DNA from 2 places in the Embleya sp. NPDC127516 genome. Region 2 is predicted to be linked to the other one. Evidence: riboswitches for the same ligand, from Rfam matches in the RefSeq annotation. Region 2 holds a riboswitch; the other holds the start of a gene.

Region 1 (15,530 bases), on a different contig from region 2:
GCATGACCTTCTCCAGCAGCGGGAGGAGGTCCTTCACCGAGGTGATCTTCGAGTTGACGATGAGCACGTAGGCGTCTTCGAGGACGGCCTCCATGCGCTCCATGTCGGTCGCGAAGTACGGCGAGATGTAGCCCTTGTCGAAGCGCATGCCCTCGGTGAGCTCGAGCTCGAGACCGAAGGTGTTGCTCTCCTCGACGGTGATGACGCCTTCCTTGCCGACCTTGTCCATGGCCTCGGCGATCATCTCGCCGATCAGGGGGTCCGCGGCGGAGATCGAGGCGGTGGAGGCGATCTGCTCCTTCGTCTCGACGTCCTTGGCAAGCGCGAGAAGCTGCTCGGAGACGGCCTCGACGGCCTTCTCGATGCCACGCTTGAGGGCCATCGGGTTCGCGCCGGCGGCCACGTTGCGCAGGCCCTCGCGTACGAGCGCCTGGGCGAGGACGGTCGCGGTCGTCGTGCCGTCACCGGCGACGTCGTCCGTCTTCTTCGCGACCTCCTTGACCAGCTCCGCACCGATCTTCTCGTACGGGTCCTCGAGCTCGATCTCCTTGGCGATGCTCACACCATCGTTGGTGATGGTGGGCGCACCCCACTTCTTCTCGAGCACGACGTTGCGGCCCTTGGGGCCCAGCGTGACCTTGACGGCGTCGGCGAGCTGGTTCATCCCGCGCTCGAGGCCGCGGCGCGCTTCCTCGTTGAACGCGATGATCTTGGCCATGTGGTGAAGTCCTCCCAGAACGGGGGTGAGTGCCGGACCGCACAGGTGCCCGCGACGGACGACCCGACCACCGCGAGGATCCCTCCCTCACGGGTGCCGAGCCTCACCGGCTCGGTCCGTTTCTGTCACTCTCACATCCAGAGTGCTAACGCCAATGATTAGCACTCGACCATGCCGAGTGCAAGCGCAACGGCCGGTCCCGACCCGTCCGCGCACACCCCCGCGCGTGTCGCACGAAGCGCGGGTCCGCACGGCCGCACGTACAACGACCGGGGCCCGGCCCCCGCATGGCGGGAAGGCCGGGCCCCGGTCGCTGATCACACCCGATACGCATCCGATCCGACCATCGGACAACAGGCCGGACGAGAGATCGGGACAAGTGTTGTGCTGCGATGTGTCGTGCAGTCCGTGGTGTGGACCGTTTCAAGCAGAGGAGCGGATGCCCCCTGGTTCAGGCGGTGACGCGGACCATGTCGGCCTGCGGCCCCTTCTGCCCCTGCGAGATCTCGAACTCGACTCGCTGCCCCTCCTCGAGCGTCCGGTACCCGTCCATCTGGATCGCGCTGTAGTGGACGAAAACGTCCGCACCACCGTCGACCGCGATGAAGCCGTACCCCTTCTCCGCGTTGAACCACTTGACGGCGCCCTGAGCCATTCCTAACTCCCCTGTTACTGGCCCTTTCACGGATACTGCACGCCGCAGCTCCGGGTTCGTATCCAGAAGGACCCGGCCTTCCGCTACGACCGCGGCTGAATGTATCCGGACGGATGCCCGGAGCAACAGGTCAATCGGACGAGAATTCCCGAGTGAATAAAGCTCGCATTCTTCGTGAATCACCAGGAAAGCCGTATTTCAATACGTCAGGAAAACGACTTTCGATACATATCGGGTGTGATCTCGACCACGGGTTTACCGACGCAACGCCGCCAAAGCGGGGAAATGGACCCGGGTAAACACGTGTAACGCACGTCGGCCGGGGAGAGAGGAAATCCGCCGCCCGGTGCTCCGGACGGCGGATTTCTCGGTTCCGTTTCGTGGTCCGTGCCGATGAAGATCGACAAGGTCGCCTATCGCGTCAGCAACCGCCGGCGACCGCCGGGATGATCGAAACGCTGCCGTTGTCGGGGATCGTGGTGGCGAGACCGTCCGCGAAGCGCACGTCCTCGTCGTTCACGTACAGATTCACAAAGCGGCGCAGCTTGCCCTCGTCGTCGAGGATGCGTGCGCGAATTCCGGTGTGGTCCTTTTCCAGGGCGTCCAGGACCTCGGCGAGGGTGCTTCCCTCGACGGACACCTCGGCCGCCCCACCCGTGTAGGTGCGCAGGATCGTCGGGATGCGAACGGAGACGCTCATGCCAGGCCGGCCTTTCGGAAGGATTCCAGAGTGGGTCGAATGGTCGCGGTGGCGCCGGTGGTCGGCGTGACCGCGTCCAACGTCTTGAGGCCGTCGCCCGTGTTGAGCACGACCGTCTCGGCGTCCGGGTCCAGCGCGCCGGACGCGAGCAGCTTGCGCAGGCAGCCGACGGTCACGCCACCGGCGGTCTCGCCGAAGATGCCCTCGGTGCGGGCCAGCAGCTTCATCGCCTCGACCACCTCGGCGTCGGTGACGTCCTCCACCGCGCCGCCGGTGCGCTTGCACACGTCCAGCACGTACGGGCCGTCGGCCGGGTTGCCGATCGCGAGCGACTTGGCGATCGTGTCCGGCCGCACCGGGCGGATCACGTCGTGGCCGGCCTTCCACGCGGCGGCCACCGGGGAGCACCCGGTGGCCTGCGCGCCGAAGATCTTGTACGGCGCGTCCTCGACCAGCCCCAGCGCGATCAGCTCGCGGAAGCCCTTGTCGATCTTGGTGAGCTGCGAACCCGACGCGATCGGGATGACGATCTGCTCGGGCAGCCGCCAGCCGAGCTGCTCGGCGATCTCGTACGCGAGCGTCTTGGAACCCTCGCCGTAGTACGGCCGCAGGTTGACGTTGACGAAGCCCCAGTCCTCACCGGCCGGGTCGCCGATCAGCTCCGAGCAGAACCGGTTGACCTCGTCGTAGGTGCCCTCGATGGCGACCAGCTCGCCGCCGTACACGGCCGCCGTGACGACCTTGCCGGCCTCCAGGTCGGAGGGGATGAACACGCAGCTCCGCAGGCCCGCCCGGGCGGCGGCGGCACCCACCGCGCCGGCCAGGTTGCCGGTGGAGGAGCAGGAGAGGGTGGTGAAGCCGAACGTGCGCGCGGCCTCGACGGCGATCGCGACCACGCGGTCCTTGAAGGAGTGCGTCGGGTTGCCCGAGTCGTCCTTGACGTGCAGCTTCGCGATGCCCAGCTCGCGGCCCAGGTTCTCGGCGCGGACCAGCTTGGTGAAACCGGGGTTCAGATTGGGCCGGGACGCGACGTCCGCGGACACCGGCAGGAGCGGCGCGTAGCGCCAGATGTTCTGCGGGCCGGCCTCGATCTGCTCACGTGTGACGGTGCCGAAGTCGTAGGCCACCTCGAGCGGGCCGAAACAGGACTCGCAGGCGTACTTGGGACCCAGTTCGGTGCGTTCGCCGCACTCGCGACACGACAGCGCGACGGCCGGACCGAAGGAGGTGGAGGTGGAGGTGGCGCTGGTGGAACGGGTGGCGGTGGGTGTCGCCATGGCGAGGGCCTTTCTGTCCTCATCTTTACCCGTGGGGTTCCACGGGCCGGACTTGGCACCTGTCCGATCCGCCGGTGCTCGCTCGCGCCGAAAGCGCGTCACGAGGAATGACGATCGGATGGTTGCCGGGGCTTCAACGGGCCGTTCCCTCTGCCCCTCTGGATGAGCTGCTATGGCGGTGGACACACCCTTCGCGAGGTGGCCGGTCCGCGTTTGTCCGGCACGACGTGCGATCGTCGTTACCGGTGACGACGACTGTAACCGAACCGGTGCCGCGTCGATCATCCGGTCCACCTCGCGAGACGATGGAGGGTGGCCGTGACCGAGGCCGGAACACCGGCGACGACAGGGGATTTCGAACGTGCAGCCCGAGGTGAGCGCCTGGCTTCGACGACGGTCCTCCGTCGCCGCGGACTGGCCCGTCGACAAGCTTCTTGACGCCAAACGAGACACTCGGGTCAGCGTCGTCCTGCCGGCGTTGAACGAGGCGGCGACCGTCGGGGACATCGTCAAGGTGGTCCGCACCGAGCTGATCGAGCGCGCGCCGCTGGTGGACGAACTGGTCGTGGTCGACTCCGGATCGGTCGACGACACCTCCCGGATCGCGGCGGACGCGGGCGCGCGGGTCGTGCACCGCGACGACATCCTGCCCGCGATCCCGGCCGTGCGCGGCAAAGGCGAGGTGTTGTGGCGCTCGCTCCTGGTCACCGACGGCGACATCGTCGCGTTCGTGGACGCCGACCTCAAGGACTTCTCGGCCGACTTCGTCACCGGAATCCTCGGCCCGCTGCTCACCGACACCTCGGTGCAACTGGTCAAGGCGATGTACGACCGGCCGCTGGAGATCGGCGACACGATCGTGCCCGCCGGCGGCGGCCGGGTGACCGAGTTGGTCGCGCGTCCGCTGCTCAACCTGCACTGGCCGGAACTCGCCGGTTTCGTCCAGCCGCTCGGCGGCGAGTACGCGGCCCGCCGCTCGTTGCTGGAACAACTGCCCTTCCCGTGCGGCTACGGCGTCGAGACCGCGATGCTCGTGGACACCCTGCGCCTGGTCGGCCTGGACGCGATGGCCCAGGTGGACGTGGGGGTGCGCCGGCACAACCACCAGGACGAGGCCGGGCTGGGCCGGATGGCGGCGGAGATACTCCAGGCCGTCGAGCGCCGGCTGCGGCGCGGCCCGAACGGCGCGCACCCGGTCGAGCTGAGCACCGCGCTGACCCAGTTCGAGCGGGACGAGGGCGGTTTCCGGCTGCGTACGCACGACGTCGCGGCCCGGGAGCGGCCGGCGATGGCGACCGTGCCCGCCTACCGCGCACGAACCCGCCTGGTCGAGCGCTGATCGCCGGGCGGGGCCGGCGGGCTCAGTTGCCGAGCACCTCCGCGACCTTGCGCACGGTGTTCTCCCGGGCCGCCCGCACCCGGGTCAGCGCCGCGGCCTCACGCTCGATCGCCTGTCGCTGATACGCCACGTCGACCGCGTACCAGGTGCCCGCGACGTTGTGCTCGGCCCGGCAGGCCACCGTCGCGGTCGCCGCCGCGATCTCGCGCGCGCTCGGCACGGGCGTGTCCCAGGCCGGATCGCCGCCCGCCGCCAACGGATCGGGGTAGTCGAACCCCTTCCCCCGCATGCACGTCGACCACAGCGCGAGCACCTGCCGTACCCGAGGATCCGCGCGCGAGCGCTCGAACGACTCCACATCCAGCCGGCTCGGCAGTGCCGCGCGCTCCAGCGCCGGATCGACGCCGAGGGCGAACCGCGCCTCTCCCAGGCAGCCCGGTCCCGGCCGATCGCTGCCCTCGGTCGGCGCCGGCGGCAGCCCGTCCGCCGCCGCGGCGCCGTACAGCGCCACCTCCAGCTCGCGGCCCAGGGCCGGTGCGCTCGGCTTGTCGCCCGCCTTCGCCACTCCCGGCGGCCGAAATCCCCAGCCGGCCACCTCGACCGGGTCGCCCACCCCGTACCGGCGCTCGGTGCGCGAGCGCAGCACCGGTTCGGTGTCCGTCGTAGCGGGGGTCGGATACGTCAGGCCCAGCCGGCCCAGGCAGGCCCGGATCAGCACCTGTTCGGCCGCGGTCTGCCGGGCGCGCTGCTCCGGGGTCGGCAGGTGGGCCGCGATCGGCAGGTCGAGCCGGGCCACCTCGCCCGCCGGCGGGACCGCGCCCGGCGGCGGGAGCGACGGGTCGGCGCGGCCGGGCGCCCGCGCCGCCGGGTCCGCGCGCTCGCCGCTCGCGGTGCACCTCGCCGACGCGGCGCACAACACGACGCCCAGCACGACGCCCACCAGGACGGGGCCCGGGACGCGGCGCGGGCGCACTACTGCGCGGTCCAACTGCCCGACGCGTTGTTGTTCTTCAGCGCCGGATCGAGATTGGCCGTGGACTTCGGACCGATCTCCTGCACCGGGCCCTGATAGTTGCTGCCGTAGTAGATCCGCAGGATGTGCGTCGGATCGTTGTTCCACACCGACGCCGCGTTGTTCTTGACCGCCGTCCACGCGCCGCTGCTGCCGTCCGGGGACGGCATGAACCGGTACCCCGAGTAGTTGGCCACGTTGTACCGATGGTCGAAACGCGCGCCCTTGGCGTTCGAGTTGTAGTACAGACACGCGTCGCCGTCGTTGCACGCGCCGTCGCCCTCGGCGACCGCGGGTGTCGCGCCGCTCGCCAGGATCAACGCGGCGGCCACGGCGCCCGCGGCCAGGCCACGATTGTTGCCCATTCCCGATTCCCCCTTGCCCCGTCGCCCTTTTTCGGACCCCGTCCAACGACCGGGTCCGCGGGGAGAGCCCCGGTCGAACCCGGGCGGGATCGGCCCGACGAGTCAAGAGAAAGCACACCCCCGCTACTCCCGGTAATGACAAGCGCACGTGATACTCGCCACACCGTTCGAGCCGCGGGGGCGATCGGGCCGGGTTTGCGCACCGGGAAGCGTGGCTAGGGTCGGGGCATGAGTGCTCCCCCTCCCGCTGGTGTCCTGGTCGCCTCGAATCGCGGTCCCGTGTCCTTCTCACTGGAGGACGACGGCACGCTGTCCGTCAGTCGCGGCGGCGGCGGACTCGTGTCCGGACTGTCCACCGCGGGCCAGGGGACCGGCGCGGTGTGGGTGTGCTCGGCGCTGGGCGAGGCCGATCGCACCGCGACCCGGGCCGCCCCCTCGGGCCGGCTGGATCTGGCCGGTCACGACACCGGTGGCCTGGCCGTACGGATGCTGGACATCGATCCGGGCACCTTCGCGCGGGCCTACAACGCCATAGCGAATTCGACCCTGTGGTTCGTCCACCACCTGCTCTACGACACCCCGTCCAAGCCGGTCTTCGACGCGCGCTTTCGCAAGGAGTGGGCCTCCTACGAGGCGTACAACCAGGCCTTCGCCGAGGCACTGGCCGACGAGGCCGCCGAGGGCGCGAAGGTGGTCGTGCAGGACTACCACCTCACCCTGGTGCCGGTGCTGCTCCGCCGGCTGCGTCCGGACCTGCGGATCGGGCACTTCTCGCACACCCCGTGGGCGCCGCCGGACTACTTCCGGCTGCTTCCCGACGACATCGCGCGGTTCGTCCTGGAGGGCGTGCTCGGCGCCGACCACGCGGGCTTTTTGACCCGGCGCTGGGCGCTCGCGTTCCTGGACTGCTGCGCGGACGTGCTCGACGCGGTGGTGGACCGGGACGCGATGACCGTCACGCACGCGGGCCACGTGACCGAGATCGGTGTGCACGGCCTGGGCGCGGACGCCGACTTCCTGCGCGAGCGCGCCTCCCGCGCCGACGTGGACACCCGACTCGCCGGGCTGCGCGAGGCGGTGGGCGATCGCCGGGTGATCGTCCGGGTGGACCGCACCGAACTGTCCAAGAACATCGTTCGCGGTCTGCTGGCGTATCGCGAACTGCTGCGCACCCGGCCGGAATGGCTCGGCCGGGTGGTGCACGTCGCGTTCGCCTACCCCTCGCGGCACGACCTCCCGGAGTACCGCGAGTACACCGCCGCCGTGCAGCGGGTGGCCAAGGAGATCGACGACGAGTTCGGCACCGGCGACTGGCAGCCGCTGATCCTGCACGTCAACGACGACTTCCCGCGCTCGCTCGCGGCGTACCGACTGGCCGACGTCGCGCTGGTGAACCCGATCCGGGACGGGATGAACCTGGTCGCCAAGGAGGTGCCGGTGGTCTCGCTGCTGGACGAGGCGCACGGGGGCTGCGCGCTGGTGCTCTCGCGCGAGGCGGGCGCGTTCGAGGAGTTGGGGGAGGACTCGATCGTGGTCAACCCGTTCGACGTGTCGCAGACCACCGAGGCGCTGCACACGGCGCTCACGATGGAGCCCACGGAGCGGCTGCAACGCACCAAGCGGCTGGCCGCGGCGGCGGTCGCGCTCAACCCGCAGCAGTGGTTCCTGGAGCAGTTGGACGCGCTCGGCAAGTAGCCGCGACCGGCGAACCGCCCCCGAACGCCGGTCCGACCGGCGTTCGGGGGCGGCGGCGCTCAGGCCGAGGCGGGCGGGGTGCCGCGGCGGCGCCGGGTGGTCACCACCGCGACCGTGCCGGCGGCGACCAGGGCGACGCCGGCGACACTCGCACCGACCAGGCCGGCGGGCCCGGTGAGCGGCAGGCTGCCGCCGCCGGACTTGCCCGCGCCGCCGGTCGAGCCGCTCGTTGCCGCACCGCCGGTCGACCCGCTCGTCCCGCCGCCGGCGCTCGCCGAACCGGTCGAGCCGGTGCCCGAGGTGCCGCCCGTGGTGGTGCCGGTCGTGCTGCCGGCCCCCGCCGTCGTGCCGGATCCGGCCGTGGTCGAGCCGCCCTTGAAAGAGACCTTCACGAACGCGTCCTGGCTGCGGTCGGGCGAACCGTGCGCGGCCATGGTCAGCACGTAGCACTCGGTCTTGAGGCAGTCGACGTCCTTGCCCGCGCCGTTCTTGTACGAGGCCTTGACGTCGGTGAGGGTGACGGAGAAGGTGCCGTCCGGGTTGATCCCGTCCGCGCCGTACGCCTTGAGCCACTTCGAGGCGCCGTAGTTGCCCGCGTTGGTGGTCCAGTCGGCCTCCTTGGGGCCGAATACGACGTAGATCCCGTTGCCGCTGCCCGCCACGTAGCCGGAGCCCTTGACCGTGACCGACGCGCCGGCCGGTTCCAGACCGGTGCTCGGCGTGACGGTCAGCTTGGCGCCGCCGGCCGCCGCCTGCGGAGCGGCCTGTGGGGCCCGAGCCTGCTCGGCCGCCCCCTGCGGTGCGGCGCGCAGCGACGTGGGGGCGCCGGCGGGCGCCTGCGCGGCGAAGGTCACCGCGACCTTCGCGGCCGGCCCGCCCTCGGCGCCGACCCGCACCTCGAACGCCGGTGCGTCCGGGGCGAATCCGGTGCCCACCCGCAGCGGCGTGGCGACGATGCCCCGCGCGTCGGCGACGAGAGTACGGCTGCCCGTCCGGTCGGCGGTGTCGCCGCCGTAGAGCGCGACGGTGACCCGCGCGCCGGGCGCGAAACCTCGGCCGACGACGGTGATCTCGTCGCCGGCCGCGGCCAGTTCGGTGCTGCGCGAGGCGGTGACGGCGGGTGTGGCCGGGGTCTCGGCGCGGGTGTCGGCGGGGGCGGCGAGGGCGCCGTGGGCGACGGCCGGCACGCCGGCGCCGGCCAGGCCGAGCGCGGCGGCCGCGGTCGCGGCGCGACGGAGGCGGTGCGAGGTGTACATGTGAACTCCTGGAGGGTCGGGGCGGCGACGCGACGGCGGGCGGTCAGCCGGTCGAGTCGGCGGTGACTTCGGTGGGGGCGTCGGCGGCGTTCGGCGCGGCGGCGGCATCGCGCGCGGCGGCGGCCCGGCGACGGCGACGGCGACGGCGACGGCGCAGCACGGTCACCACGTAGGCGATCAGCGCGCCGAGCAGCAGCGTGAGCGCGGCCAGCAGCAGCCACGGCGGCGCCCACACGCTCGTCGACTTCGCGGTCACGGTCGCCGGGTTGCCGGTGACCGTGACGTCCGCGGTGAGTCGACCGGCCGGGAAGACGCCGGTGAATCGTTGGACCACCTCGTGTGTCGCGCCGGGCAGCAACTCGGGGAGGGCGGCGCGGGCGGGTCCACCCAGCCGCCACCCGCCGAGCCCGGTGACGGTGGTCTCGGCGCTCGCCGAGGTGCGCACGTTGCCGGTGTTGCGGACCCGGTAGCGCACGATCGCCTCGCCGCCGCCGGACATCGCGATCGGGTTGTCGTAGGACAGCCGCAGGTCCTCGATCGCCAGGCGCGGCACGGCGGGGCCGTCCACCCGCAGGTACACGCGAGCGCCGACCCGCCGGTCGACGTCGAAGCGCTGCTGTCCGGGGCCGGTCGCCTCGGCCTTGATCGAGGCGACGATGGCACCGGTGTGGTCGCCGGGGCTCGCGTCCGCCGGGACGGTCAGCCGGAACGGGATGTCCGCGCGCTTGCCCGGCGCGATCGTGTACGTCTCGGCGTCGAAGCCGATCCACGCGCCGACGTCCTTGGGCCGCTCGGCGGCGGTCAGCAGGGTCATCCCGCCGTCGGCGGCGAGCACGGCGTCGGTGGCGTACACGCGCAGGGTCAGCGGCTTGTCGCCGAAGTTGGACACGCCGACCACGTCGACCAGGGTCTGTCCGGGCCCGGCGGTCAGCACGAAGTGGTCGCGCCCGCCCGCCGGTTGCACGCCCCAGGTGAACTCGTCGGCGGCCCGGGCGGGCGCCGCGAGCGCGATCAGCGGCAACACGGTGGCGAACAGGGCACACAACAGTCGGGCTGCGGGACGCATGCGGGGGTGCTCCTTTTTTGGGCGACTTCGTCGCCGGCTCGCGAGGCGCCGCTTTTTCTTTCCTCCGCTTCGCTCCTCCAAGAAAAAGCGGCGCCTCGCTCGGGACGGTGTGTCCCTCCGCTTCGCTCCGGGCCACACCGTCCACACCTGCGGCTCCGCCGCTCTCCGCGCTTCGCGCGTCGATCACGGGGGTGGGGCGGGGTCGGGGGCGCTGACGCGCCGGGGGCGGCCTGTCGAAGCGATGCGGGCCTGCTTCGGGGTGGTGCCGGGGCGGGGCTTCGATCCCGTGTCGGGCTTTGTGGCGGGTGGGTGGTGGGGAGTTCGATGGGCGGATGCCGGGCGCCGATTTGCCGGAGGACCACTCGCACGTTGGGTTCGGGCGGGTGGTTCTCCGGGGCGGGGAGGTGAGCGTGGCCGGGGAGGGGCGGGTGCCGGGCGTTGTGGGGCTCGGCGGGGGATTGCGGGCCCCCGGGGTGGCGAGCCCGGGGCCATCCCCCGACGCGTCGGCGTCGGGGGATGGCCGTCGTCGGCGGGTGGGGGAGCCCCGGTTCGGAACGGCGTCAGATGAGCGTCAGCGTCAAGGTGCCGGTGTAGGTGCCGGGCACGGTGATGCCCGGGACGCCGAGCTTGAGGTCGCCGCCGCACTCGAACGAACCGGCACTGGCGCCGGCCGCCGACGAGCACAGCGTGCGCGGCCGGCCCAGACCGGCGCCGGGCTCGGCCTTGCCGCCCGCGGTGACCTGCGGCGTGGCGCCGCCGGTGGGCAGCGAACCGGTGACCGACTTCGCGGTGGGCGTCCAGCCGAGGTTGTCGCCGACGATCCGGCCGCCGGTGGCGGTCAGGTCACTGGCCTGACCGGTCAGCGTCCAGCCCGCGTTGGTGCCGCGCGCGTCGGAGACGGTGAGCGGGTTGAGCGCACCGCCGGTGAAGGCGTCCTTGCCGTTGAGGGTGACGCCCGGGAGCGCGACGTCGGTGCCGCCGACGCCCAGGGTCAGCGGGCCGCCCTGCACGTCGGTGGTGATCACCTGGTAGCCGGTGCCGGGACCCGGCGGGACCGTCACGGGCTTGAACGCGACCGGGAGGAAGGTGTCCTGGGTGCGGTCGGGCGAGCCGTGCGCGGCGAAGGTGACCACGTTGCACGTGGTGACGGAGCAGTCGTACTCGACGCCGCTCGCGTTCTTGTACTTGGCCTTCATGTTGTCCAGCGTCAGCGAGAAGCTGCCGTCGGCGTTCAGCTTGGCCTGGCTCGACGACCCGGACGGGTTGGTGCGCACCCACTTGGTCGCCTGGTACGGCGCCGGGTTGGTGTTCCAGTCGGCGCCCTTGGGACCGAACGCGACGTAGATGCCGTTGCCGCCGTCGCGAACCGGGTCGAACCCGGTGCCGGTGACGGTGAACGTCTGCCCGGCCGGGTCGGCCCCGACGGCCGGGGTCACCGCGAGCTTGGGCGTCTGCACCGGCGTGTTGTTCTTGAACGCGACCGGCGTGAAGGTGTCCTGGCTGCGGTCGGTCATGCTGGCGCCGTGGGCGGCGAAGGTGACGACCCGACACTCCTGCTTGAGGCAGTCCACCTCCTTGCCGTTGCCGTCGGTGTACTTGGCCTTGACCTCGAGCGTGGTCGTGAAGGCCCCGTCCGCGGTCATCTTGCTGCCCGCGACCCACGCCTGGGCGCTGTAGGCACCCGCGTTGGTGAAGTAGTCGTCGATCTTGGGACCGAACAGGACGTAGACCCCGTTGCCGGAGTTGCGCACCTTGTCGAAGCCCGTGCCGTCGACCGTGATCGTGGCGCCGTCGGGGTTGACGTCGACGTTGGGCGACACGGTCACGGACGGGGTTGTGGCGGCCTGCGCGGGCGAGGCCAGGCTCACGCCGGCCATCGCCAGCGCGGCGGTCGCGCCTATCGCACCGAAGCGGATCAAGCGGTTCGCGGGCTGGGGCCGCGCTCCGTTCGTCATCCTTGGCTCCTCCATCTGGCAGTGTGCACAGGGCGACGCCCGGACCTATTAGCGGTAGGTCCGGGCGCCGCCCTGCGCAGAGGAGGTAAGGCTAACCTAATTAATGGGATCGTAAAGAGCGGGTGCGGCGCTCCCACAGCGGAGTGCGTCACACCCGGACGGGGCCCGGGTACCCGTGGTGTTCCCTCGCCTACGCGGTGATCCGATACGGCAATTCGGCTGCCTACGCCGCGAGCTGACGCCGATTCAGCCGCCACAGCAGATACAGCGACGCGGCGATCGCGGCGATCCGCACCATCGCGGGGAGCAGTTCGCCGTACCGGTCCCACGCCTGATCACTGGTCAGGTCCACGCCCATGTGACCGGTGGCCCGCATCCACATCCCGATCGCGAACGCCAGCGCGGTCGCGCCGGGGACGTAGAACGCGGCGAAGCGCCGCTCCTTGAGCGACCACGCGCCCGCCGTGAAGACCACCAGGAGGCCGAGCACCACCACCACGGTCGAAGCGACGATCGCGCCGATCGCCATCATCGCGATCGCGAACACCTCGCGGACCTGTGTGCGCAGCGCGCCCGGCCCGAACATGCCCAGTGCCGGCGTGGGTTCGGTCAGCGACTCCTCGTCGTCCCAGGTCGCCGACGTGTCGGAGACCACGCCGATCGGGTACGCCGGCGCGTGCAGCGAACCGTCGCCGTACATGTCGGGGCCGGGCCGCTCCGGCGTCCCGCCCTCCGGCGGGGTCCGCCACCACAGCGGCTCCTCCTCGGGATCCGCGAGCGGCACCGGCTTGGTCGCGGCGGTGCCGCCGGCGGCGGTCTCGGCGAGCGTGGGCGGACCGGCCGGTGCCGCGGCCTCGGGCGAGGTCCGGGGCGGGGGCGTGCTCGGCTGCGGTCGGGACGGATCCACCACCGCGGGAATCGGCGTCGCGTCCGCGCGAAAGCCCATCTGCCGGGCCACCGTCGCGTAGCGTGAACCGCGCATCGACATCGCGCCGACACCGTCGTCGGCCCCGACGCTGCGCAGATCGCCGAGCCGGTACAACTCGTGGCCCACCACCGCCTCGGGGGTGCCGAGCCGATCCAGGACGACCTGCACGGTGCCGGGGGTGTGCGCGTTCAACCGCTCGCGTTCGCTGTTGATCTGGCTGCGCAGGCGCTCCACCAGTCGGGCCCGATCGGCGGGACGAAGCCTGCGCTGGGCGGCGTCGCCGACCTCGCCCAGGTACTGCAGAACCAGGTGATCGCTCTCGAAGTTCACGCCCCCACCCCACCCCCGCCGAGGGATCGTCGAATCGGCACAACGCCTGCGTCGGTAAAGCGACAACTCAGCGTAGGGGCGCGGGCGAGGCGGAGCGAGGGGTTGACCGAAATGGTGATCGCCCCGATCGCGTGAATCGGGTGCCGGCGGCCCGGATCCGCGACTTCCGGACGGCTTCCGCCGAGGCTCCTCGGGGTCCTTTCGGGAGCTTCCGCGGATCTTCGAGGGCATCGGGATCCCGGGAGCGGTGATCGTCGACGGGCGAACCGTCTAACGTTGATGGGATGACCACAGCTGCGTCGCCCACCCGTGCCGAGGCGGATCGGCCCGCCGACTCCGGCCCCCGGACGCTCGCCGAGGATCTGCGCGGACGTACCGACGCGGCCCTCGGCGCTTTGCTGCGGGCTCGGCCGGACCTGACCACGCCGGTCCCGGTGGACCTGACCCAGCTCGCCACCCGGGCCACCACGCGGGCCTCGATCGCCCGCGCCCTGGAGCGGCTGGACCGGTTCACCCTCCAGGTGGTGGACGCCGCGGTGGTGCTCCCGGACGGGTTCGCCGCGGCGCGATTGTCCCCGCTGGTGGGCGCGGCCCCCGAGGCGCTCGCGCGGGCGGTGGCCAACCTGCGCGAGCAGGCCCTGCTGTGGGGGCCCGACGGCGCGCTGCGGGTGGTGCGGACGGTGCGCGACCTGGTCGGCGCGAGTCCGGCCGGACTGGGCCCGACGCTGGCCGGCGCGCTGGCCGCGACCGCGCCCTCCCGGCTCCAGGAGCTGCTCGCCGACCTGGACCTGGGCTCCACCCACGACGCGGTCTCCGCGATCGCGGCCGTCACCGACCTGTGCACCGACCCGGTCCGCCTGGAATCGCTGCTCGCGCAGGCGCCCGAGGCGGCCCGCGAGGTGCTGGACAAGCTGGTCTGGGGCCCGCCCACGGGCAGCGTGCGCGGCGCCGACCGGCCGGTGCGCGCCGACGCGGCCCGAACCCCGGTGGAGTGGCTGCTGGCCAGGGCACTGCTGGTGCCGGCCGGCCCGGACGCGGTGGTGCTGCCCCGCGAGATCGCGCTGCATCTGCGCGGCGGCCGGGTGCATCGCACGTTGGAACCGACCCCTCCCGAGCTGCCGGTGCGCGGGCACGATCCACAGGCTGTGGACAACCTGGCGGCGGGATCCGCGTTCACCGCCGTCCGCCGGGTCGAGGACCTGCTGGAGGCGTGGAGCACCGGCGGTCCCTCGGTGCTGCGGGCCGGCGGCCTGGGCATGCGCGAGTTCAAGCGCGCGGCGGTGCAGTTGGACGCGCCCGAGGCCGAGGTCGCGTTGTGGCTGGAACTGGCCTACGCGATGGGTCTGGTCGCCGGCGACGGCGAACCGGACGAGCAGTGGCTGCCCACGCCCGCCTACGACACCTGGCGCCGGACGCCGGTGGGCACCCGCTGGGCCGCACTCGCCGGCACCTGGCTCGAGACCACCCGGGTGCCCGCCCTGGTCGGCTCGCGCGACGACAAGGACCGGCCGATCGGCGCGCTGGGGCTGCAGGTGGACCGTACCGCCGCCCCCGAGGTGCGCCGCCGGATCCTGGCCACCCTCGCCGCGTTGCCGCCGGGCTCGGCCACCGACGCCGACTCGCTGCTCGCGCACCTGACCTGGCATCAGCCGATCCGGGCGGCGCGACTGCCGCGGGAGTTGTTCCGGGCGATGCTGGTCGAGGCCGAACTGCTGGGCATCACCGGCCGGGGCGCGCTCGCCGGATACGCCCGCACACTGGTCGAGGGCCGGGTCTACGAGGCGGGCGACGCGCTGACCCCGCTGCTCCCGGAGCCGTTGAACCACGTACTCCTCCAGGCCGACCTCACCGCGGTGGCGCCGGGCCCGCTGGTCCTGGACCTCGCGCACGAACTGCACCTGGCCGCCGACGTGGAGTCCACCGGCGGCGCCACCGTGTACCGCTTCACCGAGGAGTCGGTACGCCGCGCGCTGGACGCCGGCCGCACCGCCGGCGACCTGCACCACCTGCTCGCCACCCACTCGCGGACCCCGGTGCCGCAGCCGCTCAGCTACCTCGTGGACGACGTGGCCCGCCGGCACGGCCGGATTCGGGTCGGCACCGCGGCGGCCTTCCTGCGCTGCGACGACGACGCGCTGCTGGGCGAACTGCTCGCCGACCGCCGGGCCGCCGGGTTGCGCCTGCGCCGGTTGGCGCCGACCGTCCTGGCCGCCGAGTCGGCACCGGACGGCGTG
Region 2 (15,530 bases):
GATGTACCTGATCACCTCCTTCGTCTTCTTCTGCATCGGTGGTGTGCTCGCGCTGGTCATGCGCGCGGAGCTGGCCCGCCCCGGTACGCAGTTCATCTCGAACGAGCAGTTCAACCAGTCGTTCACGATGCACGGCACGATCATGCTGCTGATGTTCGCGACGCCGCTGTTCGCGGGCTTCACGAACTGGATCATGCCGCTGCAGATCGGCGCCCCCGACGTCGCGTTCCCGCGCCTGAACATGTTCGCCTACTGGCTCTACCTGTTCGGCTCGATCATCGCGGTGGCCGGCTTCATCACCCCGCAGGGTGCCGCCGACTTCGGCTGGTTCGCGTACGCGCCGCTGTCCGACGCGGTGCGCTCGCCGGGCATCGGCGGCGACATGTGGATCATGGGTCTGGCGATGTCGGGCTTCGGCACCATCCTGGGTGCCGTCAACTTCATCACCACGATCATCTGCATGCGCGCGCCCGGTCTGACCATGTTCCGGATGTCGATCTTCTGCTGGAACGTGCTGCTGACCTCGGTCCTGGTCCTGATGGCGTTCCCGGTCCTGGCCGCCGCGCTGTTCGCGCTGGAGGCCGACCGCAAGTTCGGCACACACATCTTCGATCCGGCCAACGGCGGACCGATCCTGTGGCAGCACCTCTTCTGGTTCTTCGGCCATCCCGAGGTGTACATCATCGCGTTGCCGTTCTTCGGCATCGTGTCGGAGATCATCCCGGTCTTCGCGCGCAAGCCGATGTTCGGTTACAAGAGCCTGATCGCCGCGACCATCTCGATCGCGGGCCTGTCGGTCACCGTGTGGGCGCACCACATGTTCCCGACCGGCGCGGTCATGCTGCCGTTCTTCTCCTTCATGACGTTCCTGATCGCCGTACCGACCGGCGTCAAGTTCTTCAACTGGATCGGCACCATGTGGCGCGGCTCGTTGTCCTTCGAGACACCGATGTTGTGGACCGTGGGCTTCCTGGTGACCTTCGCGTTCGGTGGTCTCACCGGCGTCATCCTCGCGTCGCCGCCGCTGGACTTCCACGTCTCGGACACCTACTTCGTGGTGGCGCACTTCCACTACGTGGTGTTCGGCACCGTGGTGTTCGCGATGTTCGCGGGCTTCCACTTCTGGTGGCCCAAGTTCACCGGCAAGATGCTCGACGAGCGGCTGGGCAAGATCACCTTCTGGACGCTGTTCATCGGCTTCCACACCACGTTCCTGGTGCAGCACTGGCTGGGTGCCGAGGGCATGGCCCGTCGGTACGCGGACTACCTGGACTCGGAAGGCTTCACCACGCTGAACACGATCTCGACCCTGGGCTCGTTCCTGCTGGGTCTGTCGATCCTGCCGTTCTTCTACAACATCTGGAAGACGCACAAGTACGGCAAGAAGATCACCGTGGACGACCCGTGGGGCTACGGCCGTTCGCTGGAGTGGGCGACCTCCTGCCCGCCGCCGCGGCACAACTTCACGAGCATTCCGCGGATCCGTTCCGAGGCTCCCGCGTTCGACCTCCACCACCCGGAGATCGCCGCGCTGGAGTACCTCACCGACGAGCGTTCCGAGGCGTCGCCCGAGCTGGCGAAGGGAGCCGAGAAGTGAAGTTCAACGGTGTCCTGTTCGCAGTCCTGGCCGTGTTCCTGCTGCCGGTGACGATCATCTACTGGTTGTTGTCCGAGGACCCGACCGGTACGACCGCCCTGGCGCTGACGTTCGGCCTGGCGCTGATGATCGGGTTCTACCTGATCTTCACCGCGCGCCGGATGGACCTGCTCGCGCAGGACAACGAAGAGGGCGAGATCGCCGACGACGCCGGCGAGCTGGGCTTCTTCGCCCCGCACAGCTGGCAGCCGCTGCTGTTGGCGACCGGTTCGGCGCTGCTGTTCCTGGGCGTCATCTTCGGCTGGTGGCTGGCGATGTTCGCCGCGCCGTTCGTCGCGATCGGTGTCTTCGGCTGGGTCTTCGAGTTCTACCGGGGTGCGGACCAGCGCTACTAGCGCCACCGATTCGCAACCTTCGCAACACGGTTTTGCCACAAGGCCGATCACCCTGATGGGTGGTCGGCCTTGTGTGATATCTACAGAGGACTCCCTGACGCCCCCGAATGTCACCGGTGTGTGACCGTTCGGCGGTTGTAGCAACCCGAACCGGGGGTCGACGCGTCAAATGGACGCAAGGGAGTACCAGGACGAGGGAGGAACACGCGTGCCCCGGATACACGGAGCATCGCGCACGGGGGCAGCGGGCGGCGGCATACGCCTCTTCGCGGGACTCATGGTGGCGCCGCTCATATTCATTGCAGGCTGCTCGTCCGACGGCGGCAAGACCGACCCCGGCGGCTCGACCGGTGGCAACTCCGGCGGCTCCGGTGGCGGTCCGAACAAGAAGGTCGCCGCGGCACCCGCCACGATCGCGATCACTCCCGCCGACGGTACCAAGAGCGTGGAGACCGACGGCGCGCTCAAGGTCGACGCGACCGGCGGCAAGCTCACCTCGGTCGTGGTCACCGACGCGAAGGGCAAGACCGTCGACGGGCAGATCAGCCCGGACGGCATCGGCTGGAAGCCGGACGCCCCGTTGGCCAACGGCGGCGCCTACACGGTCGCGGCCAAGGCCGCCAACGCCGACGGCGCCGAGGTCACCGCGCAGAGCAAGTTCAACACCAAGGCCGCCGACGACACGTTCGTGGCCGACTTCAACATCGAGCCGGACAGCACGTGGGGCGTCGGCGCGATCATCTCGCTCAAGTTCAACGAGCCGATCAAGGACAAGGCCGCGATCGAGCGCAACCTCAAGGTCGTCTCCGAGCCCGCCGTGCAGGGCTCGTGGTCCTGGCTCAAGGACCTCGACGGCAACGACCGGATCGACTACCGCCCGGAGAAGTACTGGGCGAGCGGCACGAAGGTCAACCTCAAGGCCAACCTGACCGGCGCGAAGGCGGCGCCGGGTGTCTACGGCAAGCAGACCAAGGACATCAAGTTCACCATCGGCCGCTCGCTGGTGGCCACCGCGGACCTCAAGTCCAAGCACATGGTGGTCACCAAGGACGGGGCCCAGATCGAGGACCTGCCGATCTCGGCGGGCGGCCCCAGCTTCCCGACCTGGGGCGGCACGATGGTCGTGCTCGACAAGGTCGACGGCATCACGATGGACTCCGAGACGGTCGGCCTGGGCGACGCGTACAACATGAAGAACGTGCGGCACGCGGTGCACCTGACCGCGTCCGGCACGTACGCGCACGGCGCGCCCTGGAACGAGGGCAAGTTCGGCCGGCAGAACGACAGCCACGGGTGCATCGGGCTGAGCGCCTCCAACGCCAAGAAGTTCTTCGACCTGGTCACCCAGGGGGACCCGGTGGAGATCCTCAACAGCACCGACAAGACGGTCAAGGCCGGCAACGGGCTCGGCGGCTGGAGCGTCGACTGGGCGACCTGGCTCAAGGGCAGCGCGCTCACCGGCGGTGGCGCGGCCGGGACCCCGGCGGCGTAGCAAGTCCCACACGGTAGGGCGAACCGCCCGATCGCGCGACCCGGCCGGCGGCCGGTGTCAGGCGATCGGGCGGTTTGTCGTTTTATCTGAATGAAGTGGGTCGTTCCCGGCCACTCTCGATGCACCAAACTCCGCGCCATCCGCGCTCGGCGAGCACGGATGTACGGTGATCGGCCGGTACGGCTGGAGGTCATGAGTGAATCGGGACAGAGCTGTTCGCGTCCGCCGGCTCGGCTGGGCCCTCGCGTCGGCGCTGCCACTCGTGTTCGTGGCCGGATGCGGGACGTGGGAGAAGCAGCGCACCGCCGAGATCGACCGACCCGCCGAGAGCGTCGCCCGCCTCGCGGTGGACGTGCGCACCGATCGTCCCGCCCAGCCGGGCCGGCCGATCACCGTCACCGCCGGCGACGGGCGGCTGTACGCGGTGAGCCTGGTGGGCCCGGACGGCAAGCCGGTGCCGGGCGGCAACGCGGCCGGCGACACGACGTGGTCCAACTCCGAACCGCTGGCCTACGGCAGCAGGTACACGCTGACCGCGTCCGCCGTCGACGTGTACGGGCTGACCTCGACCCGGACCGAGTCGTTCACCACGCTCACCCCGGACGCCGAGACGCACGTGGAGTCGGTGCTGCCGGAGGCGGACTCGAAGGTGGGCGTGGGCATGCCGATCACGGTCACCCTGGAGCGGCCGGTCACCGACCCGGCGCGGCGTGCCGAGGTGGAGCGGCGACTCCAGGTATCCGCGTCCACGCCGGTCGAGGGCGCGTGGGGCTGGGTGGACGACACGACCGTGCGCTATCGGCCCAAGGACTACTGGCCGGTGAACACCAGGGTCTCGGTGGCCACCAGTCTGCTCGGCGTCGACTTCGGGAACGGCGTCTACGGCGGCCCCGGCAAGGTGGTCGACTTCGAGGTCGGCGACGCCGTGGTCGCCACCGTGGACTCCGCGGCGCACACGCTGACCCTCGAGCGCAACGGCGTCGACATCAAGACGATGCCGGTGACCACCGGCAAACCCGGCTTCACCACCCGGTCGGGCATCAAGGTGGTGCTCGGCAAGGCGCCGCACGTGCTGATGGACGGCACCACGGTGGGCATCTCCGCGGACAGCAGCGACGGCTACCGGCTGGACGTCTACTGGGCCACCCGGGTCACCTGGAGCGGTGAGTTCGTGCACGCGGCCCCGTGGTCGGTGAGCTCGCAGGGCCGGGAGAACGTGAGCCACGGCTGCGTCGGGATGAGCGACGAGGACGCCAAGTGGTTCTACGACCAGGTCAAGGTCGGCGACGTGGTCACCGTGGTGAACACGGGCGACGCCAAGAGCATGGAGCCGATCGGCAACGGCTACGGCGAGTGGAACCTGGACTGGTCGCAGTGGCTGACCCACAGCACGAACGGCCCGGCCACCACCCGCCGGCTCTGACGGGCCGTCCGGCAACTCCGGGCCCGCCGCCCGGCGCTCCCGTGAAGGCGCTGTACGGCCGCCTGCGGGGCGCGACGCGAAGGGCCCCACCGGGAAGATCCGGTGGGGCCCTTCGTCGTTCCTGCGCGTCCTACGGGTCGTGCCGATGTGGCGTCAGCAGCCCGGCCCCGGTCGCGTCAGTGGTGACCGTGTCCGCTGGTCAGTTCCTTGTACTCCTCGGCCGTCGGCTTCTCGATCGGCTCGGCGAAGTACCAGTGCGACATCTTCGAGCGCAGCTTCTGCGAACGCTTGACCTTGCGGGCCACACCGTTCTCGTCCTCGGCCGGCTCGAGCTGGTACGGCTTGGGCTGCTCGTGCGCGGTGAGGGTGTGCCGCACCCCGGCGTCCAGCGGCTCGTGGATCTCCACGAACTCGCCGTGCGGGAGCTTCTTGATCACACCGGTCTCGCGACCGTGCAGGACCTTGTCCCGGTCGCGCCGTTGCAGACCCTTGCAGATGCGCACCGTGGCCAGGTAGGCCAGCACGGGCGCGACGAAGAACGCGACGCGGCCGATCCAGGTGATCGTGTTGATCGACATGTGGAAGTGGGTGGCGATGATGTCGTTGCCACCACAGACCCACAACACGCCGTAGCAGATGATCCAGGCGACGCCCAGGCCGGTGCGCACCGGCATGTTGCGCGGGCGGTCGAGCAGGTGGTGCTCACGCTTGTCGCCGGTGATCCAGCCTTCGATCCACGGGTACATCGCCAGGAACGTGAACAGCACGCCGGGCAGGACCAGGGACGGGATCAGCACGTTGAAGCTGAGCGTGTGGCCCCAGATGTTCCATTCCCAGTTCGGCATGATGCGCAGGGATCCCTCGAGGAACCCGATGTACCAGTCCGGTTGGGAGCCCGCCGTGATCTGACCCGGGTTGTATGGACCGTAGGCCCAGATCGGGTTGATCTGCACCATGCCGCCGAGGGCGGCGGTGATGCCGAACACGATGAAGAAGAAGCCACCGGCCTTGGCCGCGTAGACCGGCAGCAGCGGCAGGCCGACCACGTTCTTCTCGGTCTTGCCCGGGCCGGGGAACTGGGTGTGCTTCTGGTAGAAGACCAGGATCAGGTGCACGGTCACCAGGCCGACCATGATCGCCGGGATCAGCAGCACGTGGATGGTGAACAGGCGGGGCACGATGTCCTCGCCCGGGAACTCCCCGCCGAACAGGAAGAACTGCACGTACGTGCCGACCAGCGGGATGGCCAGGACCACACCCTCGGCGATCCGCAGACCCGTACCGGAGAGCAGGTCGTCCGGGAGCGAGTAGCCGGTGAAGCCGTTGACCATGGCCAGGATCAGCAGCAGGAAGCCGAACAGCCAGTTTATTTCGCGCGGCTTGCGGAACGCCCCGGTGAAGAAGATCCGGAACATGTGCACGAACAGCGACGACACGAAGATCAGCGCGGCCCAGTGGTGGATCTGACGCATCGCCAGACCACCGCGGATGTCGAAGCTGATGTCCAGCGTCGAGGCGTACGCCTGGGACATGTGAATGCCCTGGAGCGGCACGTAGGAGCCGTCGTAGACGACCTCCTGCATGCTCGGCTTGAAGAACAGCGTCAGGAAGACACCGGTCAGCAGCAGCACGATGAAGCTGTACAGCGCCACTTCACCGAGCATGAAGGACCAGTGGTCCGGAAAGACCTTGCGCAGGTTCTTCTTCGCCGCGCCGTAGATGCCCAGCCGGCTGTCCAGGGCGTCGGCCGCGCGAACGGCCGCGTTGTTCGGGATCGGGGTGCTCTTGTTCGCCCCGCCCTTGGGTTGTTCGCTCGACATCAGCCACGCTCCCAGAAGCTCGCGCCGACCGGTTCGGCGAAGTCCTGCGTCGCGGCGAGGTTACCCGCCTCGTTCACATGGATCTTCAACTGCGGCAGCGAGCGCGCGGCCGGACCGAACACGACCTTGCCGTCGTCCGCCAGGTCGAAGGTGGACTGGTGACACGGGCACAGCAGGTGGTGCGTCTGCTGCTCGTACAGGCCGATCGGGCAACCCACGTGGGTGCAGATCTTCGAGTACGCCACGATGCCCTCGTAGCCCCAGTCCAGTTCCTTCTTGGACTTGATGTCCTCCGGCTCCAGCCGGACCACCAGGACCGCGGACATGCCCGCCTTCTCCAGCCAGCCGTGCGAGAGCTCTTCCTTCTCGCCGGCCGGGCCGTACTTCTCGACCAGGCCGTCGGGCAGCACCATGGTCAGCGAGCCCTTGACGATGTCGTCCGGCTTGATCGGCAGGCCGGTCGCCTCGTTGATCAGCTCGACGCCCGGCTTCCAGTCGGTGTGCCGCAGCTTGGTGCCCGGCAGCGGACCGAGGTCGCGCAGCAGCACGACGCCGGACAGCGGCACCAGGGCCATCGCGCCGATCATCGTGCGCCGGATCAGCGGGCGGCGACCGATCACCGAGTCCGCGGCACCCTGGGTGAACTCCCGGATCGCGTATTCGCGGGTCTCCGGGTCCGAGGTGAACTCGTGCCGCTCCTGGACGATCTCCTCGTCCGTCATCAACGTGCGCGCCCAGTGGATCGCGCCGGCGCCGATGCAGAACAGCGCGAGGCCGAGGAAGCCGCCGAGCGCGAGGTTCTGGGCACCGATCTTCCCGAAGAAGAAGATGTCGATGATGCGGTACTTGTCGATGCCGACGTACGCCCAGATGAAACCGATCGTGGACAACATCGAGATCACGAAGAGGAACGCGACCTGACGCTCGGCGCGCTTGGCGGCCCGCTCGTCGATGTCGGTGACGCGCGGCTCGTGGGCCGGCAGGCCGGGGTCGGCGAACGGGTCGCCTTCCGCCGGAACATGTGCCGAGGCGTGGACCTCGGGCAGGTGCTCTTCAGGCACTTCAGACTTGTCCTGGCTACTCATTTGGTCCTGGCCTTGGGGGTCCGGGCGGCAATCCAGATCGCACATCCGATGAGCAGACCGAGCGCGATGATCCAGCCGAACAGACCTTCGGAGACCGGGCCGAGCCGGCCGAGACCCAGGCCGCCGGGGTTCGGCTCCTTCTTGGTCGTCTCGTTGACGTACGTGACGATGTCCTTCTTCTGCTGCTCGGGCATCGTGCTGTCCGGGAACGAAGGCATGTTCTGCGGGCCGGTGAGCATGGCCTCGTACATGTGCTTCGGGTCCACGTTCTTCAGCGGCGGCGCGAACTTGCCCTCGGTCAGGGCGCCGCCCTCACCGGAGAAGTTGTGGCACTGCGAGCAGTTCGTGCGGAACAGCTCGGCGCCGTTGACGATGTCGCCGTCGGGCGCGTACATGTTCGCCGTCGGGACCTTGGGTCCGACGCCGAGGGAGGCCACGTACGCGGAGAGCTGGTCGATCTGCGCCTGGGTGTAGACCTCGGGCTTGCGCGGCGCCTGGGCGCCGGGCTGCTGAAGCGGCATCCGGCCGGTCGCCACCTGGAAGTCGACGGCGGCCGCGCCGACGCCGATCAGGGACGGACCGTCGGTGGAACCCTGGGCGTCGAGCCCATGGCAGGTCGAACATCCGCTCAGGTAGAGCTTCTTGCCCGCCTCGACGGCGATGGAGGCGGAATCGTCGGCCTCCGCCTTCTTGGCAGGCGCGAACGCGGCGTACAGACCCCCCGTGGCCGCGAGCGCGAAGATGAGTACGACGATCGCCGCCAAGGGGTGGCGTCGCCGCGCGGAGAGCTTTTTCACGGAAAACCCCGGTCCAATGTCGTCTGCGTAGTAAGTGTCGGGACGTCTACCTGATGACGTAGATCGTGAAGAACAGACCGATCCAGACCACGTCGACGAAATGCCAGTAGTACGAGACGACGATTGCGGCCGTGGCCTGCTCGTGCGTGAACCGTCGGGCCGCGTAGGTGCGTCCGAGGATCAGCAGGAAGGCGATCAGACCGCCTGTCACGTGCATGCCGTGGAAGCCGGTGGTCAGGTAGAAGACCGAACCGTAAGCCGACGACGAGAGAGTCGTGCCCTCCTTGACCAGCTCCGTGTACTCCATCACCTGGCCGCCGACGAAGACGGCGCCCATCACGAAGGTGATGACGAACCACATTCTGAGCTTCTTGACGTCACCGCGTTCGGCCGCGAAGACGCCGAGCTGGCAGGTGAGCGAGGACAGCACGAGGATCGTCGTGTTGCCCGTCGAGAACGGGATGTTCAGCTCACTGGCGTGCTCACGCCAAGCGTCCGCGCCGGTGACGGAGCGGATCGTGAAATACATCGCGAACAAGGCCGCGAAGAACATCAGCTCGGACGCCAACCAGACGATCGTGCCGATGCTGACCAAGTTGGGACGGTTGAGCGTCCCGTGTGTCCCGTGTGAGGGGGGCCCGGTTTCTAGTGAAGTTGCTGTCGCCACGGCGGCCATTATTGCGGTCGCCGGATCTGCCCACACTTCGGGGGGCAACCTTTGTACAACGTGTCCGGGTTAGGCTCTGGTTCCGTGAGTGGCTCTGCAGGCGACGCCGGGGTGTTTCTGGCGCACGCGACCCCTGGGAACGTACCGCCGGAACTGACCCCCATTCGGCTCCTGACCGGGTGGGTGTTCGAGCCGATCCCGATCCTGGTCGCGATGCTCTTCGGCGGCCTCTATCTGTACGGGGTGCACAAGCTCAGGGCCCGTGGGGACTCGTGGTCGCGGTGGCGGAGCTTCTCCTTCCTGGGACTGGGGCTGGGCACGTTCCTGCTCGCGACCGAGTCCGCGTTGGCCGCGTACGACACCGTGTTGCTGAGTGTGCACATGGTTCAGCACATGGTGCTGGCGATGATCACGCCGATCTTCCTGGCGCTCGGAGCGCCGATCACACTCGCGCTGCGTACCCTGCCGACCAAGTGGCGTAATCGACTCAACGCGCTGCTGCACAGCAGATACGCGAAGGTGGTCACCTTCCCGGCCTTCGCCGGGTTCATCTTCGTGCTCAACCCGTTTGCCCTGTACTTCACCCCTTGGTACGAGCTCACGTTGCGGAACACCTTCATGCACGACATGAATCACGTGCATTTCGTGATCATCGGCTGCATGTGGTTCTGGCCGCTGCTGGGTCTGGACCCGATGCCGCGCGCGAGTTATCCGATGCGGCTGCTCGCGGTGTTCGCGACGCTGCCGTTCCACGCGTGGCTGGGTATCGCGATCATGAGTTCGTCCAACGTGCTCGCCGGTGACTGGTACAACGACCTCGGTCGCGACTGGGGCGCCAGTCCGCTCTCGGACCAGGGCACGGCGGGCGGAATCCTGTGGGGCAGCGGCGACATCATCGGACTGCTCGTCTTCCTGGTGTTGTTCGTGCAGTGGGCCCGGGCGTCGGAGCGCGAGGCGGTCCGGGAGGACCGCCGGCTGGATCGACTCGAACTGATCGAGGCCGGCCGCAAGGCGCACGAGGAGCGGTTGGCGCGCGAGGCGGCCGAGGCCGGCGGCGGTGTGGAGCAGGGCTTGGACGACGCCGGAAAACCCGTGTCGAAGAGCACTCTTCCGGGTGACTCTGCCCGAACGGAGGAGGCCGACTCGGCCGTCCGGGTGGCCCGCGGGCCCGAGCCGAGGTTGGCCGACGCGGCCGAGTAGCGTCGCGGCATGATCCTGGAACGTTTCCTGCGCCGGCGGCGACCGGAACCCGATCCCGTGCTCGTCGACGACGGCACGCTCGTGGTGGTCGGGTCCTGCTTCGACCCCTCGCGCGCCGATTCGGCGGTGGTCGCGCAGATGCGGGCGGACGGAGTCGCGGTGGAGACCGGACGGTTCGTGATGCGGCACGTGCTGACGCTGCCGGATCTGGCGGCGGCCGACGAGGCGGCCCGGATCCTGACGCCGGACGGCTGGCGGGTGGTGGCGCCGGCCCCCGACGAGCGGCCGCTGCGGGTGCTGATCTCCCGGCAGCAGGTGATCACCGGCCTGGAGCCGGCCCGGGAGCGGACCCGGATGGCCGGGCTGGCCCAGCGCCTGGGCGGCGACGCCGAGGGCTACGAGGTGCTCGCGCGCGGGTGATTCGGGGCGCGTCGGGGGTGCGGTCGGTGTCGCCCGGGCCGGACCGTGGCCGGCCGGGAGCGGGACGAGCGCGTGACGAGCGCGTGACGAGGCACACATTTTCGTGCCGAAAAGCGCTAACATCCGGGTCGATCCGAGTGTTGCCCGTACCGAACATGCGCAGCCTGAACATATGCAGCCCTGAACACACGCAGCCCAGACACAGGCAGGTGGACATGACGCGCGGCGAGACCATGACCGTCCTCGTGTACAGCGACGACCGCAACACCCGACGGAAGGTCACCCTCGCGCTCGGGCGCAGGCCCGCCGTCGACGTGCCGTTCGTGGAATACCTGGAGTGCGCCACCGAGCCCGCCGTGATCGAGGCGATGGACAAGGGCGGCATCGATCTGGTGATCCTGGACGGGGAGACCGCCCCGGCCGGTGGCATGGGTGTGTGTCGTCAGCTCAAGGACGAGATCTACAACTGCCCGCCGGTGCTGACCCTGGTCGGCCGTCCGCAGGACGCGTGGCTGGCCACGTGGTGCCGGGCGGACGCGGTGGTCGCCCACCCGCTGGATCCGCGCACGCTCGCGGACGCGGCGGCCGACCTGATCCGGGGTCGGATCGCCGGACGCCAGCCGGCCTGACCGCATCCCGGATAACCACCCGGCCGCGACGGGCGCGGTGGGTACGCTGTCGCGGACTCATCCGATGACACAGCGGGAGCGGACCATGGGCGCCTCGGCCTCTACGAACAAGAGCGGCGGCAACCCGGCGGCCCGTTCCTGGCGGGACCTCCTGGCGACGCTCATGCGCGGCGACGACCTGCCGGCCGACGCGACCGCGTGGGCGATGGACCACATCATGACCGGCGAGGCGACGCCGGTGCAGGTGGCCGGGTTCGTGATCGCGCTGCGGGCCAAGGGCGAGACCGTGGACGAGGTCTCGGGTCTGGTGCGGGCGATGTACGCGCACGCGTCGACGATCGAGGTGCCCGGCCGTACGGTCGACATCGTCGGCACCGGTGGCGACCTCGCGCGGACGGTGAACATCTCGACGATGTCCGCGATCGTGGTCGCGGGCACGGGCGAGACCGTGGTCAAGCACGGCAATCGGGCGGCGTCCTCGTCCAGCGGTGCCGCCGACGTGCTCGAGGCGCTCGGTGTGGTGCTGGACCTGACCCCGGAGCAGGTGGCCCGGACGGCCGAGGAGGCGGGCATCACGCTGTGCTTCGCCCAGCGCTTCCACCCGTCGCTGCGGCACGCCGCGCAGGCGCGGCGCGAGCTGGGGGTGCCGACCACGTTCAACTTCCTGGGGCCGTTGACCAATCCGGCTCGTGTGCGGTTCCACGCGGTCGGGGTCGCGGATCTGCGGATGGCGCCGATCGTGGCCGGTGTGCTGGCCGATCGGGGTGCGACCGCGCTGGTGTTCCGGGGTGACGACGGGCTGGACGAGTTGACCGTCACGACCACGTCGCAGGTGTGGATCGTGCGGGACGGCGACGTGCGCGAGGACCGGGTGGACCCGCGGGACCTGGGCATCCCGCTGAACGGGATCGAGTCGTTGCGCGGCGGCGACGCGGCGTTCAACGCCGAGGTGGCCCGGAAGTTGTTCGCGGGCGAGCAGGGCGCGGTGCGCGACGCGGTGTTGTTGAACTCGGCGGCGGCGCTGGCCGCGTTGGGCCCGGGAGAGGGATCGTTGACCCAGCAGTTGGCGGCCGGGATCGATCGGGCCGCCGAGGCGATCGACTCGGGCGCGGCGCAGGCCGCGCTGGATCGTTGGGTGGCCACGACCCGGTCGTTCGCGCGGGGATAGCGGGTCCGGGCGGGAGACCGTACGCCGGGCGTGGTCGTGGCCGACCCGCCCGGCGTCGTGCCGTCCAGGATGTGGGAATGGTGGGGCCGTCGTTGCGCGGGGCGCTCCGTCTGGTAATAATTCTGCGCAGGTCACGAGTGACAGTGGGAAGCCCCGGCTTGCTGTCCGGCAACCCTCGCTCCGCGGTGGGGTGCCCCGGGTGATGACACGGCCGGGCGTCGTAAGGCGCCCCGGCAAGCGCGGACCCCTTGCATGACGGCAGGCAATTGCTCCATGTGACCCGGGGGTCCTGTACCTGGGGAGCATGTGATGGCGTGAAATCTCTTTCTCGAAACGGGCGAATCGCCCTGATCCGTACGCGCTGAGTCGTCGCGCGTCGCTTTTCCGAGACCACATTTCACCAGCGGATCACCCGGTGCGTTTCAATGTCGATTCAGCGACATTCGCCTCGGTGTTCCGTGCCTGCCGAGGAGTTTCGCCATGACCGTCGACACCGCTTCCGCCTCCTCCGCCGCCTTCGACTGTGACGTCGCGATCGCCGCGCCGCTGCCCGTGGTCGGGCGGGACGTGCTCGTTCCGCTGGTGACCGGTGGCGAGGTCGAGTACGCCGCGCTCGACTACGGGGCGAGTGCGCCGTGTCTTCAGCGGGTGTGGGACGACGTGTCCACATACCTGCCCTACTACGGCAGCGTGCACCGCGGTGCCGGCTACCTGTCCCAGTTGTCCACCGACCTGTACGAGCAGAGCCGGGCCACGGTCGCGAGCTTCCTGGGGCTGCGGGCCGACGACACACTGCTGTTCACCCGCGGGACCACCGACTCGCTCAACCTGCTCGCGTCGGTACTGCCGCGCGGCACGCGGGTGTTCGTCTTCGAGACCGAGCACCACGCCGCGCTGCTGCCGTGGCGCCGGCACGCCGGGGTGACCCAGTTGGCCGCGCCGTCCTCGCCGGCGCAGGCCGTCGCGACGCTGGAGGCGGCGCTCGCCGGGTCCGGCGACGGGCCCCGACTGGTGTGCGTGACCGGTGCCTCGAACGTGACCGGTGAGCTCTTCCCGGTCGCCGAACTGGCCGAGGTCGCGCACCGGCACGGCGCGCGGATCGTGCTGGACGCCGCGCAACTGGCGCCGCACCACCCGGTGTCGGTGGCCGACCTGGACGTGGACTGGATCGCGCTGTCGGCGCACAAGCTGTACGCGCCGTTCGGCTCCGGCGTGTTGGCCGGGCGGGGCGACTGGCTGGACGCGGCCGAGCCGTACCTGGCCGGTGGCGGGGCGAGCAAGGCGGTCAGTCGGGACCACGTGGAGTGGCAGCGCGGTGCGGCCCGGCACGAGGCGGGATCGCCGAATGTGATCGGCGCCTACGCGTTGGCGTCCGCGTGTCGGGCGATCACCGAGGCGGGGCCGGCGGCGCTGGTCGCCCGCGAGGAGGCGCTGCTCGCGCGCCTTCGGGCGCAGCTGGCGCAGATTCCGGCGGTGCGGACGCTGGAGCTGTTCGGGCCGGAGTCGGCCCGGGTGGGGGTGCTCTCGTTCGTGGTCGAGGGGTGGAACAGCTCGCGGTTCGCGGCGGTGTTGTCGGCGGAGTACGGGATCGGTGTGCGGGACGGGCTGTTCTGCGCTCATCCGCTGGTGCGGCACCTGTTGGGCGGGCGGGCCGACCAGCCGAGCGAGTGCGGGTCTCCGGACGCGCCCGAGGGTGAGCAGAACCTCAACGCGATCCGGGTCAGCTTCGGCTTGGGCACGCCCGTCGAGCACCTGGACCGCTTTGCGGGGGCGGTGCGGGAGATCGTGGAGCGTGGGGCGTTGTGGAGCTACACGGTCGATGGGGGGCGGTGCGTTCCGGACGCGGACCCGCGCTCTGTGCGGCAATTGCCTGCGGCGTAGGGGGTTTTGGCCTCGCCGGCCGGGCGTCCTCAAGCGCCGGACGGGCTGGGGTGGCCCCTGCCGGGGGTGTCCTCAAGCGCCGGACGGGCTGGATTGGTGTTGTTGGGCGGTGGGGCTGGGGTGTTGATTGCGCCCGGGCCCGGGGGATGGCGGCCCTGCCGGGGGTGTCCTCAAGCGCCGGACGGGCTGGATCGGTGTTGTTGGGCGGTGGGGCTGCGGTTTTGGGTGCGCCGGGGTGGGTGTCCTCGAGCGCCGGGTGGGCTGGGTTTGGTGTTGTTGGGCGGTGGGGCTGCGGTTTCGGGTGCGCCGGGTGGGCTGGAATCGGCCCGGGGTGGGGTGGCCTTGCCGGGGGTGGGTTCGAGTGTTGGGCGGGGTGGGTCCGGGCGCTTTGGGGGCGCCCGGACCGGGGGTTATTCCAGGCCGATGGCGAAGGCGGCTTCGAGGTCGTGTTGGGAGTAGGTGCGGAAGGCGATGTGGGTGGTGGTGGCCTCCACGCCGGGGACCTTGTTGAGGTGGCCGGGGATGACGTCGGCCAGGTCGTCGTGGGCGCGGACGCGCACCATGGCGATCAGGTCGAATTCTCCGGTGACCGAGTAGACCTCGCTCACGCCCTCGATCGCGGCGATCGCCTCCGCGATTTCCGGGGTCTGGTCCACACGCGTCTTGACCTGCACGATCGCGGTGATCACGGGTAGTCCTCCGGCTCTCGACGACAAGGTGCCCGAGCTTAGTCGGCGCACGTGCGCCGGGGAGTGTCGGTGGCGAGACCGCGGCTTCACCCGATCGGAGTGGTTTGCTCCGGCCACACCCTGGGTGCGGCCGGCCGGCCCAGGGTGAGCAGGTCGGACAGCTCGTGCCGGCCGCTCGCGTGCATCCGGCCGATGAAGGCGCGCAGGACGTGCGCGGTCGCCCGGGCGTCGGCGAGCGCTCGGTGGGTCGGGTCGGTGGGCGCCTCG

The links. Region 2 has a riboswitch for S-adenosylmethionine ahead of ACIRL2_RS12040 (aminotransferase class V-fold PLP-dependent enzyme). Riboswitches for the same ligand answer to the same signal wherever they lie in the genome.
Region 1: it holds a riboswitch for S-adenosylmethionine, as region 2 does, so the genes downstream of both, thrC (threonine synthase) here and ACIRL2_RS12040 (aminotransferase class V-fold PLP-dependent enzyme) in region 2, are expected to answer to the same signal.

The regions. Positions count from the first base shown of each region.
Region 1 is NZ_JBIWJT010000058.1:13,779-29,308, forward strand. It holds gene groL (chaperonin GroEL) at 1-718, opposite strand, end outside; gene ACIRL2_RS49830 (cold-shock protein) at 1,170-1,373, opposite strand; gene ACIRL2_RS49835 (ubiquitin-like small modifier protein 1) at 1,795-2,073, opposite strand; gene thrC (threonine synthase) at 2,070-3,350, opposite strand; SAM riboswitch class I at 3,367-3,519, opposite strand; gene ACIRL2_RS49845 (glucosyl-3-phosphoglycerate synthase) at 3,712-4,689, shown strand; gene ACIRL2_RS49850 (hypothetical protein) at 4,712-5,677, opposite strand; gene ACIRL2_RS49855 (peptidase inhibitor family I36 protein) at 5,662-6,066, opposite strand; gene ACIRL2_RS49860 (trehalose-6-phosphate synthase) at 6,295-7,761, shown strand; gene ACIRL2_RS49865 (hypothetical protein) at 7,821-9,017, opposite strand; gene ACIRL2_RS49870 (WxL protein peptidoglycan domain-containing protein) at 9,061-10,083, opposite strand; gene ACIRL2_RS49875 (hypothetical protein) at 10,644-12,038, opposite strand; gene ACIRL2_RS49880 (hypothetical protein) at 12,262-13,296, opposite strand; gene ACIRL2_RS49885 (helicase-associated domain-containing protein) at 13,581-15,530, shown strand, end outside.
Region 2 is NZ_JBIWJT010000005.1:303,862-319,391, reverse strand. It holds gene ctaD (cytochrome c oxidase subunit I) at 1-1,597, shown strand, start outside; gene ACIRL2_RS12095 (cytochrome c oxidase subunit 4) at 1,594-1,992, shown strand; gene ACIRL2_RS12090 (Ig-like domain-containing protein) at 2,201-3,484, shown strand; gene ACIRL2_RS12085 (Ig-like domain-containing protein) at 3,681-4,907, shown strand; gene ACIRL2_RS12080 (cytochrome bc complex cytochrome b subunit) at 5,084-6,727, opposite strand; gene ACIRL2_RS12075 (Rieske 2Fe-2S domain-containing protein) at 6,727-7,812, opposite strand; gene ACIRL2_RS12070 (c-type cytochrome) at 7,809-8,609, opposite strand; gene ACIRL2_RS12065 (heme-copper oxidase subunit III) at 8,656-9,285, opposite strand; gene ACIRL2_RS12060 (cytochrome c oxidase assembly protein) at 9,361-10,476, shown strand; gene ACIRL2_RS12055 (hypothetical protein) at 10,486-10,896, shown strand; gene ACIRL2_RS12050 (response regulator transcription factor) at 11,112-11,525, shown strand; gene trpD (anthranilate phosphoribosyltransferase) at 11,590-12,693, shown strand; SAM riboswitch class IV at 12,823-12,939, shown strand; gene ACIRL2_RS12040 (aminotransferase class V-fold PLP-dependent enzyme) at 13,174-14,574, shown strand; gene ACIRL2_RS12035 (Lrp/AsnC ligand binding domain-containing protein) at 14,985-15,263, opposite strand; gene ACIRL2_RS12030 (exonuclease domain-containing protein) at 15,350-15,530, opposite strand, start outside.